DNA from 3 places in the Halomonas sp. R57-5 genome. Region 2 is predicted to be linked to each of the others. Evidence: predicted binding sites of a transcription regulator. Region 2 holds the regulator's gene; each other region holds the start of a gene.
The links. Region 2 encodes sigma-54, which starts transcription at its own class of promoters, with help from an activator protein. Its sites were predicted from a motif close to TGGCACNNNNNTTGCTNT; they were not measured.
Positions count from the first base shown of each region.

Region 1 (4,056 bases), 2.1 Mb from region 2:
TTAACCACGTGTTGTTAACCGCTGGAGGCGTGTTGGCTCCTTCGGAGAGACTCCTATGACTCGTTTAAATACCAATCAGTGGTTAGCACTGGTATTTGCGGTATTCGCTACTGGCTATATCGCGATGGCGTGGCAAATCCCTACTTTCCCCCTGCCGCGTCCGGTCGACTCTGACCTTTTTCCTAAAGTATTAGGCTTCGCGCTACTGATCCTGTCGGTGTTTCTGTTTTTCGAGAAACCTACTCCGATAGCCGGTGCCGATGAGATAGATCATGAGGCCACCCAAGGCCCAAGGCTGTTTACGCCATGGGCGCGGGTCATCGTGACCTCGCTAGCGATTGCCGCCTATGCGTTTTTGCTGGTACCGCTAGGGTTTGTACTCGCTTCAACGCTGCTCTGCGTTGGTCTGACGGCCTACTACGGTTATCGCCGCCATGGGGTCAACCTCGCTACGTCGCTGGGGGTAGTGCTGGCGCTCTACCTGACCATGACGAAGGTGATGGATGTTTACCTGCCCACTGGCGTGCTGCCCTTCTAAACAAAGCCTTGTTAGCAGGTCTTTCCGCTAGCAGTTCTTGAGAGAGTAATTCCCATGGATGCCTTCAATAATTTGATGTACGGCTTTGGCATCGCGCTTGAGCCAATCAATATTGCCTACGTATTTGCCGGCGTATTTGCTGGCACCATTATCGGCATGCTGCCGGGTCTGGGCCCTATCAGTGCACTTGCCTTGATGATTCCTATCACCTTTGCCATGGAGCCTTCATCGGGCTTGATCCTGATGGCCGGGGTTTACTACGGCGCCATCTTTGGTGGCTCCACGTCGTCGATCCTGCTTAACGCCCCTGGCGTGGCGGGTACCGTGGCGACCTCCTTTGACGGCTACCCGATGGCTAAAAAAGGTCAGGCGGGTAAAGCGCTGGCGATTGCCGCCTACGCTTCCTTTATCGGTGGTACCATTTCCGTTATTTTCTTGATGCTGATTGCCCCGCTGCTGTCGAAAGTAGCCGTGAGCTTTGGCCCTTCTGAGTATTTCGCCTTAATGGTGCTGGGCTTAACCGCTGTCGTTTCGCTGTCGGATAAGTCCCTGGTTAAAGGGCTAATTGCCGCCGTGGTGGGGGTGATTATTTCTATTATCGGTATCGACATGCAGACCGGTACTGAGCGCTTTACTTTCGGTTCAGTGCAGTTGCTGGATGGCATCGACTTCCTGGTCGTAGCCCTGGGTATTTTCGCCCTTGCCGAAGTCTTTTACATGCTGCTGCGTGGCGGCGGTGGCAAAGAAATGCCGCGCAATGAGATTGGCTCGCTGAAATTGTCACGTAGCGAAGTGAAAGAAATCGCTGGCCCTATTGGTCGTAGTTCGATATTGGGTTTCTTCACCGGGGTACTGCCAGGCGCGGGCGCGACCATCGGTTCGTTCCTGGGTTACAGCATGGAAAAGCGCATTGCCAAAGATGGTCACACCTTTGGGCAGGGCAATATCAAAGGCGTGGCGGCGCCGGAAGCAGCCAACAACGCTGCCTGTACGGGCTCCTTTGTACCGCTGCTGACGTTGGGTGTGCCGGGTTCAGGCACTACCGCTGTCCTGCTAGGCGCGTTGCTTGTCATGGGGGTTAACCCCGGCCCGATGATGCTAACTGAGCGCCCGGACGTGTTTTGGGGCGTGGTTGCCAGTATGTATATCGGCAATATCTTCCTGCTGGCACTTAACCTGCCGCTGATTCCCTATATCGCTAAAATTCTCGATATGCCTCGCCCATTGCTGCTATCGCTGATTCTGATCTTCTGCATGATCGGTGTTTACGGCATGAGCTTCAGCGTATTTGATCTGCTGCTACTGCTTGGCTTCGGCTTMGTGGGCCTGGGCATGCGCCTGTTTGGCTTCCCCGCGGCGCCGCTGATTCTAGCGCTGATTCTGGGCAACATCATGGAAGAGTCCATGCGCCGCGCACTGCAGATTTCCGGTGGTGACTGGATGACCTTTATCGACAAGCCCATCTCCCTTGGTTTGCTGGTCGTCGCTCTGCTGTCGCTTGGTCTGCCGTTGCTGAAAAAACGTCGTAAGAAAGTCCCACCCGACGTGGCTGTTTAACGCCTCGATTTGAAGGGTGAATAGCGAGGAGCCTTGGTGATGCCAAGGCTCCTTTTTTAACTGCTTTTTAACTGACAACAAAGAGTGAGGTTGTAACTAATAAGTAAGTGTTACGTTACTGATCTGTATTCAAAAAGCTCAAGTACTTAGTTGGTGCACTGTATCTTGTTGGTGCATTGTGAGGGTGCCTTAGCCGCGTTCTTGCGCTTTATTTTGGTGCATTCGGTGAATGTTGAGATTTTCTGATGATTATTAAGTGGCTGATTAAAGAGCTATAAGACAACTTTGTGTCAATCTGGCGCATCCCTTGCAGGTGTTAATGGCTAGTGGACGTATTGGGGASCTAACACAACAACCCCAAGTGCGAAGCCAATCATCAAGCCTCGGTCATAACAAACCKCAGCCATAAGGGGTGCAAGGAGATTAACAATGAACACACTCAAACGCTCGACACACTCCCGCCCATTCCTATCACGTGGCCGTTTCGCGACCGCTTTACTCACCGCTGCCATCATGAGTGCTAGCACCCAGGCCGCCGCCCAGGACGATGACCCGATCAAAGTCGGTATCCTGCACTCTCTCTCCGGCACCATGGCGATTAGTGAGACCGTCCTCAAAGACACCGTCGAAATGCTTATCGAGCAGCAGAACGAAGCCGGTGGTTTGCTGGGCCGTCAGTTAGAGGCCGTGGTGGTCGACCCGGCGTCTAACTGGCCGCTGTTTGCTGAACGCGCCCGGGAGCTACTAGACCAGGAAGAAGTGGACGTTATTTTCGGCAACTGGACGTCGGTTTCGCGTAAATCCGTTCTGCCCGTCGTAGAAGAACTCAACGGCCTGCTGTTCTACCCGGTGCAGTATGAAGGCGAAGAGTCTTCTGAAAACGTCTTCTACACCGGCGCAGCGCCTAACCAGCAGGCGATCCCTGCGGTTGAATACCTTATCAACGAAGTCGGTATCGAGCGCTTTGCGCTGGTGGGTACCGACTATGTCTACCCGCGTACCACCAACCGTATCCTTGAAGCCTTCCTCAAGGACGAACACGGCATCGCGGAAGAGGACATCATGGTTAACTACACGCCGTTCGGTCACTCCGATTGGCAAAACATCGTGGCGGAAATTCGCCGCTTCGGTGAAGAGGMTAAACCGACCGCCGTAATCTCGACGGTTAACGGCGACGCTAACGTGCCGTTCTATACCGAGCTCTCCAACCAGGGTATCGACGCTGCCGATATTCCGGTCATCGCCTTCTCCGTGGGCGAGCAGGAGCTTACCGGTATTGATACCGGGCCGCTGGTAGGCCACTTGGCGGCATGGAACTACTTCATGAGCGTCGATAACGATGACAACTACGACTTTATCGATGCCTGGATTGAGTACACCGGCGACGATATGGCGGTGACCAACGACCCAATGGAAGCGCACTACATTGGTTTCAACATGTGGGCCGAAGCGGTTCGCAAGGCGGGCACGACAGACGTCGATACGGTGAAAGACGCCATTATCGGTGTGACCGTACCTAACCTCTCCGGCGGTTATGCGGCGATGATGCCCAACCACCACATCACCAAGCCGGTGCTGATCGGTGAGATTCAGGACAACGGTCAGTTCGATATCGTTTGGCAGACGCCGTCTACCGTGGCCGGCGACGCCTGGTCTGACTACCTGCCTGGCTCCCGTGACCTGATTGCCGATTGGCGCAAGCCGATGGAGTGCGGCAACTTCAACGTCGTGAACGGCTCGTGCGGTGGCAGCACCGCAGCAGAAGAAGCCGAAGCGGCGCTCGCTGAGTAAAAGCTCCTGTAGTGAGTAATACTGATCCCTCGTCCCTAGGCTGAAGCCCAAGTGGCGAGGGAGCACGCTAACTCCCCCTCTTTAGATAACCAAAGGAAGAACCCCATGAGGCGTTTCCTTTCCTTAGGGCTGCTGTGCCTACTGTTGTTAAGCATCACAGTGACCGCCCA
Region 1 is NZ_LN813019.1:279,626-283,681, forward strand. It holds gene HALO_RS01350 (tripartite tricarboxylate transporter TctB family protein) at 56-538, shown strand; gene HALO_RS01355 (tripartite tricarboxylate transporter permease) at 593-2,095, shown strand; gene urtA (urea ABC transporter substrate-binding protein) at 2,525-3,886, shown strand; gene urtB (urea ABC transporter permease subunit UrtB) at 3,992-4,056, shown strand, end outside.
Region 1: a site for sigma-54 is predicted at 2,392-2,409, ahead of urtA (urea ABC transporter substrate-binding protein). Genes of this name have one in related genera too.

Region 2 (7,115 bases):
CACCCCGGTGAAGCCAGTCATGGCGATTTGGGCATGATCACCCGCGCTGATGTAGTACTGGCGCTCTCTAACTCGGGTGAAACGGCCGAAGTCACCGCCCTACTGCCGCTGCTTAAACGCTTGGGTACGCCACTGGTCAGCATGACGGGGCGTCCCCACTCGACGCTTGCCAAACACGCTGATGCACATCTTAACAGCGGCGTTGAGCGCGAAGCGTGCCCGCTCGATCTGGCCCCTACCAGCTCCACTACCGCCGCTCTCGCCCTAGGCGATGCACTGGCGGTGGCGTTACTGGAAGCCCGTGGATTTACCGCTGAAGATTTTGCCCTTTCCCACCCGGGTGGCAGTTTAGGCAAACGCCTGCTACTGCGCGTTAGAGACCTGATGCACGACGGCTCGCGCCTGCCCCAGGTCGCGCTGGGCAGCCCGCTGCGCGATGCGTTATTGGAGATTACCCGGCAAGGGCTTGGCTTTACCTGTGTGGTGGATAGCGATGGACGCCTCGCCGGAGTCTACACCGATGGCGACTTGCGCCGTACGCTGGATCAGTTTCACAACCTGCGCGATGTCCGCGTTGACGACGTTATGACCCGGCCAGGCAAACGCATCGGCCCCGACATCCTGGCGGCCGAAGCGGTACGCATTATGGAAGAGAGCCGGATTACCGCGCTAGCGGTGGTGGATGAACAACAGCGCCCTATTGGGGCTCTACATATGCACGACCTGCTCGCTAGCGGCGTTATTTAACCCATCACCGTTCTACGCCGACTGGTTTTAAAAATGACTGATATGGAGGCTCTATGACCCTACCTGCTGCGCTACTTGATCGACTCCGCCGCGTACGCCTATTGGCGCTGGATGTTGACGGCGTACTCACCGATGGCCGCCTCTACTTTCAGGCCGATGGAATCGAAATCAAAGCCTTCCATACCCAGGATGGCCATGGGCTAAAACTTCTCAAACGCGTGGGCGTGCATGTTGCGCTGATTACCGGCCGCGATTCACCTATGGTAAGTCAACGCGCTGCCGCTCTGGGTATCGACCATGTCCATCAAGGCTGTGAGGACAAACTGGCGACCCTGCGCGGGCTCTGCCAGCGCCTTGATATCGAGCTGGAGCAAGTGGCCTATTGCGGCGACGACCTGCCCGATCTAGCGGCGATTAAGCGCTGCGGCGTCGGCATTACGGTTCCTAACGCGCCGGATTATATGCACACCCACGCTGACTGGACCACCGAACGTCTGGGTGGCCACGGCGCCGTGCGTGAAATTTGCGACACGCTGCTTGAATCTCAAGGGCACTGGGGCGCGGTGCTTGACACCTATCTGCACGGTCGACCATAAATGTTGAAACGGCTTAACCTACGCCTCTGGCTCGGCGGGCTTGTTATCGCGCTAGGCGCGCTGTTGGTGTGGCTTGACCCAGGCGGGCCTCAAGATACCGCTATCGACCCTGAAGCACAGGCTCAGGAGCCAGGCCACGTACTCGAAAACGCTGAAATTACCCTGTTTGGTGATAACGGCAAGGTGTTGCAGTCGCTAAAAACGCCGCGCCTAATTCATACCCCTCAGCGAAGCGAAACCTGGACCGAAGAGCCCGAAGCCGTACTATACGACAGCGAAAACCGTCAGTGGCTGGCCAGCGCCGATGTCGGCACGCTCAATACCGCTACCCAAGCCCTGCTGCTGTCAGGTTCAGCTCGCCTGGTCGCGCCGGATGAAGGCTGGCAGCTAGACACCGAGCTATTGCATTATGATGGCCTAACTCAGCATGCCTGGAGTGAAACACCGGTAATGCTGCAGCAACCGCCCCAGCAAATGAGTGCCTCACGCATGGATGTGTGGCTTAACAATAGCCAGGTTCGGCTAACTGATAATGTGCGCGGCACGCACCCCCCGGCCACGCAACGCTAATAGGAATTGTCATGAAAGCACTTATTTACACAGCCCTTTTTGCGCTCGCGATGCCGCTACTGGCACTGGCCCAAACCTCACAACAGGCTCCGGTGGAAGTCGAAGCCGACCGTTTAGATCTCGACCAACGGGCGGGCACCGCCGTTTATACCGGGAATGTGGATATTCGTCAGGGCGAGATGCAGCTGCGCGGCGAGCGGGTAGAGATCGAACGCAACGCGGCTGGCGAACTCTCGACGGCAACAGCCACCGGCGAGCGCGCCTACCTGCGCCATCAAGCCGAAGGGCAAGATGGCCCGACGGAAGGTTGGGCGCGACGGATTATTTACCACGTCGCCGAGCGCCGCGTAGAGCTAATCGACCAAGCCGAACTGATCCAACAAGAAGATACCTTTAGCGGTGGGCGCCTTGAGTATTTTATTGACCGCGAAGTGATTCAAGCGCGCTCTGACGTTGACGGCAGTGAGCCCCAGCGCATTCGTATGACTATTCAGCCTGAACAATAGGGAGCCAAGCTGTGGCAACTGCTGACACTGCGCCGATCAAAACCCTGTATGCCCACCACCTGGCGAAAAGCTACAAGCGCCGCCGAGTGGTCAAAGACATCAATTTAGAGATCTCCCAAGGCAGCATTGTTGGCCTACTGGGCCCCAACGGCGCAGGTAAAACCACCTCGTTCTACATGATTGTCGGGCTGGTGAAATCCGATGCTGGCAAGGTCGGAATCGATGCGGTGGATTTAACCCGTGCGCCGATGCACGAGCGCGCAGCGGCGGGTATTGGCTACCTCCCCCAAGAGGCGTCTATTTTTCGCAAACTATCGGTTGCCGATAACATTATGGCGATACTCGAGACGCGCAAAGAACTTGACCGCACAGGACGCGAACAGCGCCTGGAAGCGCTACTCGAAGACTTTCATATCACCCACATCCGCGACAACCTTGGCATGAGCCTTTCGGGCGGTGAGCGCAGGCGTGTAGAAATTGCCCGCTCGCTGGCCACTGACCCTGCCTTTATTTTACTGGATGAGCCCTTTGCTGGCGTCGACCCTATTTCGGTAGGCGAGATCAAAACCATCATTCGTGCGCTGAAGCAACGTCATATTGGCGTACTGATCACCGATCACAACGTGCGTGAAACCCTCGATATTTGCGATATCGCCTATATCGTTGGTGATGGGCAAATCATTGCCAGCGGTTCACCCAGTGCCATTCTCGATAATCAGAAGGTCAGAGACGTATATCTGGGTGCTGATTTTCGCCTTTAAACTGATCAGCTATGCCTACAATCACCGCCTGCCCATAAACCTATTTTTTGGTTCTGTAAATAGCGCTCTGCAACAACTTTACTACCAATGGCATGCTTATTGCACTTGCACCAGACACTCACTCGCACTAGGGTGGAGCATTCTGATTAACGAGTGGTTCTCAGATGGTCATGAAAGCTTCTCTCCAACTGCGTATCGGCACACAGCTGACCATGACGCCCCAGTTGCAACAGGCGATTGCGCTGTTGCAACTCTCGACGCTGGACCTTCGTCAAGAAATTCAGCAGGCCCTAGATGCCAATCCCATGCTGGAGCAGGAAGATGAATTTGGTGAGCAGGCTGTCAGCGAGCCTAAGGAAGAAGAGTGGTCAGAGGGCATCCCCACTGAACTCTCAGTAGATAGCGACTGGTCAGATACCTATCAAGATATGGGTAGCCAGGGCGGCAGCAGCGAAGGCCCTGATTTTGAGCGTCAGGCAGCCGGGCAGAGCCTGCATGGGCACCTACTATGGCAGCTTGCCATGACCGACTTTAGCGCCCGCGAACAGCTTGTCGCAGAGAGCTTAATCGACGCGCTCGACGCCAACGGCTACTTAACCCAGCCGCTTAACGATATTCGTGAGGGCCTGCGTGCCCAGGGCATTGACGGGCTTAGCCAACGCGAGGTAGAAACCATTCTGCTCAAACTCCAGCAGTTTGAGCCAACCGGTATCTTTGCCCGCGACCTGCGTGAATGCCTGATGCTGCAGCTCGCCGCCCTGCCCGATGATACGCCGCTACTGGTTCCCGCCCGCCGCCTAGTGCGGCAGTTCCTCGAAGCGCTTGGTAAGGATGACATGCGCCTGCTAAAGCGCCGCCTGGGGCTCGATGACCAACAGCTGGCCGATGTTATCCTACTTATTCGCAGCCTCGACCCCCGCCCAGGCAGCGCCTACGGCGACACCGATGACAGCTATGTAACCCCCGACCTGGTCGTCCGCCACGACCACGAAGGCTGGCATTTAGAACTCAACCCAGAGGCCCTGCCACGGCTGCGCATTCAGCCCGACTACGCCAGTTTGATTAAGCGTGCGGACAAAAGCGATGACAACCAGTTTCTCAAAGAGCACCTACAGGAAGCGCGCTGGCTGATTAAGAGCCTCTCGAGCCGTAACGATACGCTGCTACGCGTGGGGCGCGAAATCATCACCCGCCAGATTGGCTTTTTAGAGCACGGCGAAGAAGCCATGAAACCGCTGATACTGGCCGATATTGCCGAAGCTGTGGAGATGCACGAATCGACGATTTCACGGGTCACGACGCAAAAATATATCCATACCCCCCGGGGCGTGTTCGAGCTCAAGTACTTTTTCTCAAGTCAGGTGAGCGGTCAAGATGGCGACAGTCACTCCAGCACCGCCATCCGCGCGCGACTCAAGAAATTGATTCAAGAGGAGCCACCCGGCAAGCCGCTCTCAGACAGCCGCCTAGTCACGCTATTAGGCGAAGGAGGGATTCAAGTAGCGCGGCGTACGGTGGCTAAATATCGCGAGGCCATGGGCATTCCTTCCTCCAGTGAGCGACGTCGTTTACGCTAGGTTCTGTCGACGTTGCAGCGAATCTCTCGACAAGGGCTTTGCAACGCGGCAAAAAGGGTTACAATCGAAGTACAGTCCGATGGATAAGGAGCACGTCAATGCAAGTAAATATCACTGGTCATCACGTAGAACTGACTGACGCCTTGCGTGACTATGTCAACGAAAAGCTTGAGCGTGTAGAGCGCCATTACGACAATATAACCACGGTGCAAGTCACCTTATCAGTGGAGAAAGAGCGCCAGCAGGCCGCTTGTACGCTGCACGCCGCAGGTGCTGACTTACATGCGGAAGCCCTCGACAGTGATATGTACGCCGCTATCGACGCCCTAGCGGATAAAATCGACCGTCAACTCGTTAAACACAAGGAAAAAGCACAAGCTCGCGCCCAAGGCGCAGGTGTGCGTTAATTCAATGACGTTGGAAACCATACTCCCCCCGGAGCGCGTTCTTTTTGACGTACCCGGGGGCAGCAAAAAAAGGGTGCTGGAGTTTTACAGCACCTTTATCGCGCAAAATATCCCCAGCCTGGACAGCCAAGAAGTGTTTAGCCGTCTAATCGGCCGCGAGCGCTTAGGCAGTACCGGTATCGGTAACGGCGTGGCTATTCCCCATGCGCGCAGCCCCCACTGCACCGCCCCTATCGCTGGTTTTTTAAAACTCTCAGAAGCGATTGATTTTGACGCTATCGACGGAGACCCGGTAGATCTGGTGTTTGTCCTGCTGGTACCTGAAGAAGCAGATGACACACACCTCTCTCTGCTCGGCCAAGTAGCGACCATCATGAATGATGCGGATACACGCCAGCAGCTGCGTAAAGCAGCCAGTCAGCGCGAGCTACTTGAGCTGATTACCGCCAAAATTCGTGAGCAATCCGCGGCCTAACGGTCTTCAAACCTGTTTTAAGGTTCGTTACGGCAGGTAATGTTTCGCTCACCACCCTCAACGCAGCTTGACCAAAGCAAAGAGAGACTCTATGCAACTGGTGATCATTAGCGGCCGCTCCGGGTCAGGCAAATCTATCGCTCTACAGGCGCTGGAGGACCTTGGCTATTATGCGATTGATAACCTCCCCGCTATGCTGCTGGGCTCGTTGGTGGACGAATTACGCGACCAGGGTGACCGCGCTCACTTGGCGGTCAGTATCGATGCCCGTAATTTGCCGGGAGCGCTGGAGCGCCTACCGTCTTTGTTAGAAGAGTTGCGCCAGCGTAAAATCGATTTTCAAGTTATTTACTTGACCACCGATGCCCGTATCCTGCTTGAGCGTTACTCCGCTACCCGGCGACGCCATCCGCTGACTCGGGATAGCGAGATGACCCTGGAAGAGGCGATCAATAAAGAAGAGGAGACGCTGGAGGATATTCGCGATCTAGCCGATCTATTGATCGATACATCTCGCTTATCGGTACACGATTTGCGCCGTCGCATTACCGACCAGGTAGCGCACCAGCGCCGCGATAAGCTAACGCTGACCCTTGAGTCGTTTGGTTATAAACGCGGCGTGCCGTTAGACGCTGATTTGGTCTTCGACGTGCGCTGTCTGCCGAACCCTTACTGGGACCCAACGCTACGCCAGTTCACCGGCCGCGACGCTGAGATTGTGGCTTTTTTGAGCGGCTATCCCATTGTTGACGCCATGAGCGACGACATTCTGGCTTGGCTAGAGCGTTGGCTACCCGCTTACCAGAATAGCCAACGCAGCTACATGACTATCGCGATTGGCTGCACCGGTGGCCAACACCGCTCGGTCTATATGGTCGAGAAGCTGGCAGAAAGGCTGGCCACCAGCATGGGCGACGTTCAATTACGCCACCGTGAGCTGGGGCTGCACTACACCTTAAGCGATCAGTCGGCGGCCCCTCTCCTCAGCGCTACTCCAAACAACGAGCGAGAAGAGACTTCTTAAGAGCGCCTATCCATTAATGACACCACTCGGCGAAAAGGAACCAGGGTGCCAGAAAGAATACTTACACTCACCAATCAACGCGGGCTACACGCGCGCGCAGCGACAAAACTGGTCAAATGCGGCCAACAGTTCTCGGCTAAAATACGTGTTTACAAACAGCAACAGGTTGCCGACGCCGCCAACATCATGTCGCTGCTGATGCTCGCCGCCCCTTGCGGTACCGAGCTAACGATCAGCGCCGAAGGTGATGACGCCGAACAGGCACTTGAAGCTATTCAAGCGCTGTTCGACGCGCGTTTCGAGGAAGATCAGTAGCCGCACTTGGCTATTTGGACTTAGTCACCGGCTACCGTCATGGCATCGATTAACCAGCTACCCGTGTGAACACTGCCACGGGTATCGGTGTCATCGCCGATACCGACTAGCCCAGCAAACATCCGCTCTAGATTACC
Region 2 is NZ_LN813019.1:3,188,569-3,195,683, forward strand. It holds gene HALO_RS14730 (KpsF/GutQ family sugar-phosphate isomerase) at 1-747, shown strand, start outside; gene HALO_RS14735 (KdsC family phosphatase) at 801-1,343, shown strand; gene lptC (LPS export ABC transporter periplasmic protein LptC) at 1,344-1,913, shown strand; gene lptA (lipopolysaccharide transport periplasmic protein LptA) at 1,925-2,419, shown strand; gene lptB (LPS export ABC transporter ATP-binding protein) at 2,431-3,180, shown strand; gene HALO_RS14755 (RNA polymerase factor sigma-54) at 3,345-4,757, shown strand; gene hpf (ribosome hibernation-promoting factor, HPF/YfiA family) at 4,856-5,164, shown strand; gene HALO_RS14765 (PTS sugar transporter subunit IIA) at 5,169-5,639, shown strand; gene rapZ (RNase adapter RapZ) at 5,731-6,663, shown strand; gene HALO_RS14775 (HPr family phosphocarrier protein) at 6,709-6,978, shown strand; gene pmbA (metalloprotease PmbA) at 6,999-7,115, opposite strand, start outside.

Region 3 (7,217 bases), 1.5 Mb from region 2:
CATCGTTGGGCTGAATGCGTTCCATGGCTTGGCGCAGGATGCGGGCGTGAAATTCAGCGTCGTAAACGTCGCTACGCCCGGCGCTGATATACAGCGGTACGGGGGAGAGGTCGCCCTCTTCTTCAGTGCCGCGGGGTGTCACGCGCAGGCGGTACTCTTCCAAATGTTCAACGTAGTTAAGGGATTTCCATAGCTCGCGATCAAATTGCCCCTGGTCATTGCGAAAGGCCGGGTGGCGCCAGGCGGAGGAGTTACGCGGTGGCAGGGGAGCATAGCTTGCGGGGCTTAACGCGGCCACTGCGGCAAACAGTTCAGGCCGTTCCAGGGCAAAATTGAGCGCGCCGTAGCCGCCAGCGGAGAGCCCTGCCACGCCACGCAAGTGGCGCTCTTGTCCCACACGGTAGGTCGCTTCTATGTGGGGCATTAGGTCGTTAAAAAATGCGCTGCGGGCGGGCTCATTGTGGCCATCCACCCACCAACTGCGGCTGCCGGGCATAACGAACACCGCCGGAGGAATATGCCCGGCGCGAATTAACCTATCTGCCACCTGCTGTAAGTTGCCGCGGGAAACCCAGTCGCGGTCGGTGCCAAACGAGCCGTGCAGCATATAAACGACCGGATAAGCGTCGGTCATTTGGTCGTCATAATGGTCGGGTAAATAAACGCTATAGGGGTAGTCGTACCCAAGCGTGGGTGAGAAAAACTGATGGTGTTCAACCTCGCTGGCTAAACTGTGGCCGCTAAACGTTAGCCAGCCAATAAACGCGGTGAGTAGGGCGTTACATCGGTACGAGAGTAGCGGTAGTTTGGGGATGAACACGTTTCCTCCGGGAATTAAAACTGTTCAATAGGGTCGGACAGCGTGAAGGCCCTCATTGTTCATCATAGCCATATAAGACAGTCAGTTAGCATAGTCATTCATCATCGCCATTCAAAATGCCAGGGTAGGAATAGGTAGCGGCGGGAGGCCCAATGCGGAAAATTGAAGAGATCTATTGGTTACGTGCTTACGGCTGTATAGCCGTTTTTTTGTTTCACTTATTAGATCACGTCAATCAACGCCTCGATAACGTTGCCACCGATTTGATGCGCATACCGCTGGTTTTGGGTACGCCGATTTTCCTGTTTATTGCGGTCTTTGTATTTGCCGTTCGCTACGACAAGGCCGTGCCGGAAGGTTTTCTAGCCCAGCGCGTTAAGTATGTGATGGTGCCGTACTTTGTGTATGGCTTTATCTATTCGACGGCTGAATGGGTAAGGCTGCAGGCCTCAGATGAGCCGGTGGGGTTTGTGGCCAATACCATTGAGTATTATGTCTACGCGGGCTGGCATGGCTATTTTTTGATCATCGCGATGCAGTTTTATGTGGCTTATTGGTTGTTTACCCGTTGGCAGCTGTGGCGCTTGAACCCGGTGCCGTGGCTGTGGGGCGCCTGTGTGATCAGCATGGCGTATTGGGGGCTGGCTTACTGGTTTGACGTTGACCTGCCCGGTTATCTGCTCTGGATTGCTCCACTGGGCTGGATCTATGTGTTTTTTCTTGCTCTGGTGCTGGTGCGCTACTACCCGCTAGCCCCTGAGAGCGTTATGTTGGCGCGGCCTGTCTGGATGCAACAAATGGCCCGCCCGTTCTGGTTAGCGCTAATGGTGGCACTGATTATTGCTGCGACCTTCGCTGGCTGGCTGGCCTTCTCTTCCAAAGAGGTATGGGTAATTCCTTTCTTCGTGCTGTTTACGCTGTGCGCCATGCGCTACTTGGCCAGGCGTCCTGCGCCTTTATGGGTGCGCCACATCAATGCGTATTCGTTCGGTATTTACTTGGCGCACCCTATGTTCTTTGTGCTCACCGATCTGGCGATTGAGCCTTTGTCGTTACCGGTTGGGGTGTATGCGCTGGTGCTCATAGTGGTGGGCGCAGTGGGGTCTGTGGGCCTTAATAAGCTGGCCAATACCACCACACTCGGCGCCATGCTATTTGGTAAGCAGTTGAAGGTCAGCTAGGCAGCAGCAAAAAAAGCAGTGACGGTAAGAGATAGTGATAGGGCCCGTGTCAAGGGCGCGTAGTGCAAGCCGCACCGGGCGGGGTAGGTAGCGAACAATCGTCTGGATCATCCATTTGGCTAAGCAGGTGGCCGCTGTAGGTTTTCAAGCGGGTGGGGCAGGCGTGTAAGCGCTGCAAAAAATCGACTATCGTGCTGTCATCGCCCAACTCAGGGTCAAACCCACCCAAGCGTTCAAGCCAGACGCGCCTAACGGCGATGTAGGGCGGCAAAATTAACGCACTTGCCAACAGGCGCCGCAGAATGCGTTCCGACAGCGATGGCCGGGTGAGGCCGATAATTAACGCGTCCAGGGTGTAAGTGTTGAGCTGTGGATAGAGCGCGCCCCAAAGTGCGGCAGGCAGCGGTTTTTTTTGCAGCGCAATGATGAGCCATTCGGCTTGACTGGCAAACGCGGCTTTATTAAGGCGAGCCCCTAGCGTTCGCGTTGGGGTAATCAGCGAGTGGGTGTGGTAGCGCTGTTCAATAGCACTCAGGCGCGCTTGAGCTTGAGTGGCTGTCACTAAAATGGGCAGCAAGTGGTCGGCAACACCTGACTCACGTATGGATTTTAAATGGCGTGGCAACATCTCACCCGTCACCATGGCATCAACGATAAAGCAGACCGATCCCATTTGCCGACTCCAATTGTGAGCTAATCTATCAATTTGTAATTTATTGTAGTATCTGGTTTATTTGGGTAGCAAGTAAAAAAACTTGCGAGCTAAAAAAGAGGGTTCAGTATATTTAGTGCTCTTTAATGGCGCATAAAGCATTATTTTTGTTCTATTTTGGTGCATTGAGGGGTTTTTAGCTGGCTTGAGACACCTTGTTTAGCCGTTATGCGTCATCAAGAGGCATTTAGCTTTATTTTTTATGATATACAAAACAATCATTTATTGTTTTTTTACGCCATATTGGTGCAGTGTTGGCATGAAATGTGCTTTGACTGTGTAGTAAGTTTTGAAGCGGCTAGTGGCCGTAGGCATAAGCCCTGCGGCATGCTAAAACGATAGCCGGTCTGAAATGCTCGCTGAGCGATTTGTTAAAAATGTCAGGCAAACGTTGAGCGAACAAGAATGACAAACGTGCGGTTTAGCACGTAGTTTGTCGAACAACACTTTTATCGGTAGCTTACTGTCGTTAGCTTTAAGCCACGCTCATACCGGAGGACACTATGTCAGCCAAGACCCTCGCGCTAATTGAAGAACATGATGTTAAATGGGTAGACCTGCGTTTTACCGACACTCGCGGTAAAGAGCAGCACGTTACCGTGCCTGCTCGCGATGTGGACGAAGAATTCTTCGAGAATGGCCAAATGTTTGATGGCTCTTCTATTGAAGGCTGGAAGGGCATCAACGAATCCGACATGATTCTGCGCCCGGAAGATGGTACTGGTTACCTGGACCCCTTCACTGAAGATGCCACGCTGGTTCTACGCTGCGACATCATCGAGCCGGCCACCATGCAGGGCTACGACCGTGACCCGCGCTCCATTGCTAAGCGTGCAGAGGCTTACCTTCAGTCTACTGGCCTGGGCGACACCGCTTTCTTTGGTCCTGAGCCTGAATTCTTCATCTTTGACGAAGTGCACTGGAAGTCTGATATCCAGGGCTCCATGTATAAAATCACTTCCGACGAAGGCGCTTGGGCAACCGACAGTGTCGTTGAAGGCGGCAACCTGGGGCACCGTCCGCGCGTTAAAGGCGGCTACTTCCCGGTTCCCCCGGTGGATAGCTTCCACGATATTCGTGGTGCCATGTGTAACACCCTGGAAGCGATTGGTCAGACCGTGGAAGTTCACCACCACGAAGTTTCCAACGCAGGTCAGAACGAAATTGGCGTGAAATTCAACACGCTGGTGAAGAAAGCTGACGAAGTGCAGGAAATGAAATACGTGATCCACAACGTGGCCCACGCGTATGGCAAAACCGCCACCTTTATGCCGAAGCCGCTGGTAGGTGACAACGGTTCAGGTATGCACGTGCACCAGTCGTTCTGGAAAGGCGGTGAGAACCAGTTCGCCGGTGACGAGTATGCTGGTCTGTCTGAAATGGCGCTGTTCTACATTGGCGGTATCATCAAGCACGCTCGTGCTCTGAACGCCTTTACTAACGCGTCTACCAACTCGTACAAGCGTCTGGTACCTGGTTTTGAAGCCCCGGTAATGCTGGCTTACAGCGCCCGCAACCGTTCTGCTTCAATCCGCATTCCTTACACCGCTAGCCCGAAAGGTAAGCGTGTAGAAGCACGTTTCCCTGACCCGACCGCTAACCCCTACCTGGCGTTCTCTGCCATGTTGATGGCGGGTATCGACGGCATCAAAAACAAGATCCATCCTGGCGATGCCATGGACAAAAACCTGTACGACCTGCCGCCAGAAGAAGGCAAGTCAGTACCGACCGTGGCGCATAGCCTGGATCAAGCACTGGAAGCACTCGACGCTGACCGTGCGTTCTTGACCGAAGGTGGCGTGTTCACCGACGAGATGATCGATGCCTACATCGAACTCAAAATGGAAGAAGTTGAGCGTATTCGCATGACTACGCACCCGATTGAGTTTGATATGTACTACAGCTGCTAATCAGCGTTTTTAACCCCTGGCTGTTTATCAGCCAGGCGGCGGAAACGGTGATTATTAATAGAACCTCGCTTCGGCGGGGTTTTTTATTATTGGGGCTTATAAGCAGTGCAAGGGGTGCGATGAGTAGGATCAATACAGTCGCGATGCGCGGCGTGCTGGTGACTCTTTTGGGCGCGACGCTTGCTGGCGCAGCCGTTTTGGCATTCGGGCAGACGGTATATCGAGTTACCGATGAGGACGGCAACGTGACCTTTACCGATGACCCTGGTCGCGGTGGTGAGGCCTTAGAGTTGTCGCCGTTGCCAAGCCTGCCGCCTGCATTAAGCGCGGCGCTCGTCAATTCTGGCACGAATGCGGCCCCATCAGCGCCACAGCGGCCGCGGGACAAGCCGGGGCAGCCCTTTATGCCTTATGACCATTTCTCGATTGCCCTGCCCCAGCAAGGCGCACGGGTGGAAGGTGGCATGACGGCGGTGGAGGTGGCCCTTGCGCCTCCGCTGCGCGACGATCACCAGGTGCGGCTGCTAGTGAATGGCGACATCAGCCAGTCCGCGCTGCACAGCGATGTCTTCTGGCTAACGGGGCTTCCACCGGGGCGCCACGAGCTTCAGGCAGAGCTACTGGATAGTCGTCAGCGTTTGCAGCACCGTTCGGCAGCCGTGACGATTACGGTTCCTTAAAAGCGTTTATACGTAAAGCTCGCGACTAAGCATTCCCTTCCGACGCGTGCGTGCACTAAAGTGGTGCGTGGGTAGGTGCATTTGCCGTCGTGGGTGCGCTAAAACGATTCGCCCGCGCTCCTTACGATGCCCGCAAGCCGTGCAAATGGGCATAAGTGCGTAATTGGCGCGCTTTTTGCAGTTCCCTCATTGATCATCCACCTGTAGGTCTGTATCGGCGATGGAAGACGCGATTTTTCAGGACACCACCATGCATCAGCGTTTGCTTGAACATCTCACCACGGCGGTATTGCTGCTAGATGGCGAGCTGCGTGTGCGCTGGATGAACCCTGCCGCTGAAGCGTTGTTAGCGGTCAGTCTTAGCCGTGTTCACGGGATCAGCCTGGACACGCTGCTCGGCGGGGATGAAAGCATTGACGATGTATTGGCCAAGGCCCGGGATGCCTTTCACCCTTATACCCAGCGTGAAGCGCGCATTACCCCGCTGAACAGTGAACCGCTCACGGTTGACTACACGGTCACGCCGTTATCCGACGATGAGCTGCTGTTGGAAGTGGAGCCGCGGGATAGGTTGATGCAGATTTCCCGGGAAGAGGCGCTCACTACCCGTCAGGAGACGATCAAGGTGCTTGCCCGCGGGCTTGCCCATGAAGTCAAAAATCCCCTGGGCGGCATCCGCGGTGCGGCGCAGCTATTAGAGCGGGATCTAGACGACCCGGCGCTGCGCGAATATACCCATATCATTGTGGAAGAGGTGGATAGGCTGCGCGATTTGGTCGACTCCATGCTCGGCCCTAACCGTATTCTTAAGCACGAGCCGGTCAATATTCACAAAGKGCTAGAACGGGTACGGGCGCTGCTGATTGCCGAGCACCCTTGCGTGACGATCAGCCGTGATTACGACCCCAGCCTGCCCGACCTTTCCGGCGATGAGTCACAAATGATTCAGGCGGTGCTCAATGTGGCCCGCAACGCGGTACAGGCCATGAGCGATGCGCAAACGTCTGAACCTACGCTAATACTACGCACCCGCGCCCGTCGCCAATTTACCCTCGGTGCGGAGCGTCACCGGCTGGTCAGTGAAGTCGCGGTGATCGATAACGGGCCCGGCATTCCCGTTGCGCTGCAGGAAACGCTGTTTTACCCCATGGTGTCGGGGCGCGCGGAAGGCAGCGGTCTTGGGCTCTCTATCGCCCAGTCGATTTTGCACCAGCATCAAGGATTGATCGAATGCGACTCACGTCCTGGACACACCGAATTTCGTTTATTGATTCCCATGGTTATTAATTTCACCGGAGAAGCGTCATGACTGAGGCTGCACGTAATGATGTTGCGCGGGTGGTCATTGTCGATGATGACCGCGCTATCCGCTGGGTGCTAGAGCGCGCATTAGCGCAACCCGACCTGGACGTTGAGTGTATTGAACGCGCCGACGTTGCCCTGACGCGTTTGCTGGAAAGCCCCCCAGACGTGCTGGTCACCGATATCCGTATGCCGGGTATCGATGGGCTTGATCTGATGGCGCGCGTGCGCGAGGCGCATCCCGACCTGCCGGTGATCGTGATGACTGCGCACTCCGACCTGGACAGCGCCGTGGCCTCTTACCAGGGTGGGGCCTTTGAGTACCTACCCAAGCCGTTTGACGTTGACGAGGCCCTGGCACTGGTGCGCCGCGCCGTGGCCCACGCCCGTGAACGCCAGCGTCCGGTCACCGTGCCGGAAGGCTTGAACGCCGAAATTATCGGCGAAGCGCCGGCAATGCAGGAGGTGTTTCGCGCGATTGGTCGCCTTTCCCACTCTCACATCACGGTGTTGATTAACGGCGAGTCGGGTACCGGTAAAGAGCGCGTTGCCCAGGCGCTTCACCAGCATAGCCCGCGGGCGGGTAAGCCCTTTATCGCGCTCAATATGGCG
Region 3 is NZ_LN813019.1:4,726,232-4,733,448, reverse strand. It holds gene HALO_RS21590 (alpha/beta hydrolase) at 1-820, opposite strand, end outside; gene HALO_RS21585 (acyltransferase family protein) at 973-2,001, shown strand; gene HALO_RS21580 (hypothetical protein) at 2,051-2,674, opposite strand; gene glnA (glutamate--ammonia ligase) at 3,217-4,623, shown strand; gene HALO_RS21570 (DUF4124 domain-containing protein) at 4,743-5,303, shown strand; gene glnL (nitrogen regulation protein NR(II)) at 5,554-6,612, shown strand; gene ntrC (nitrogen regulation protein NR(I)) at 6,609-7,217, shown strand, end outside.
Region 3: a site for sigma-54 is predicted at 5,468-5,485, ahead of glnL (nitrogen regulation protein NR(II)). Genes of this name have one in related genera too.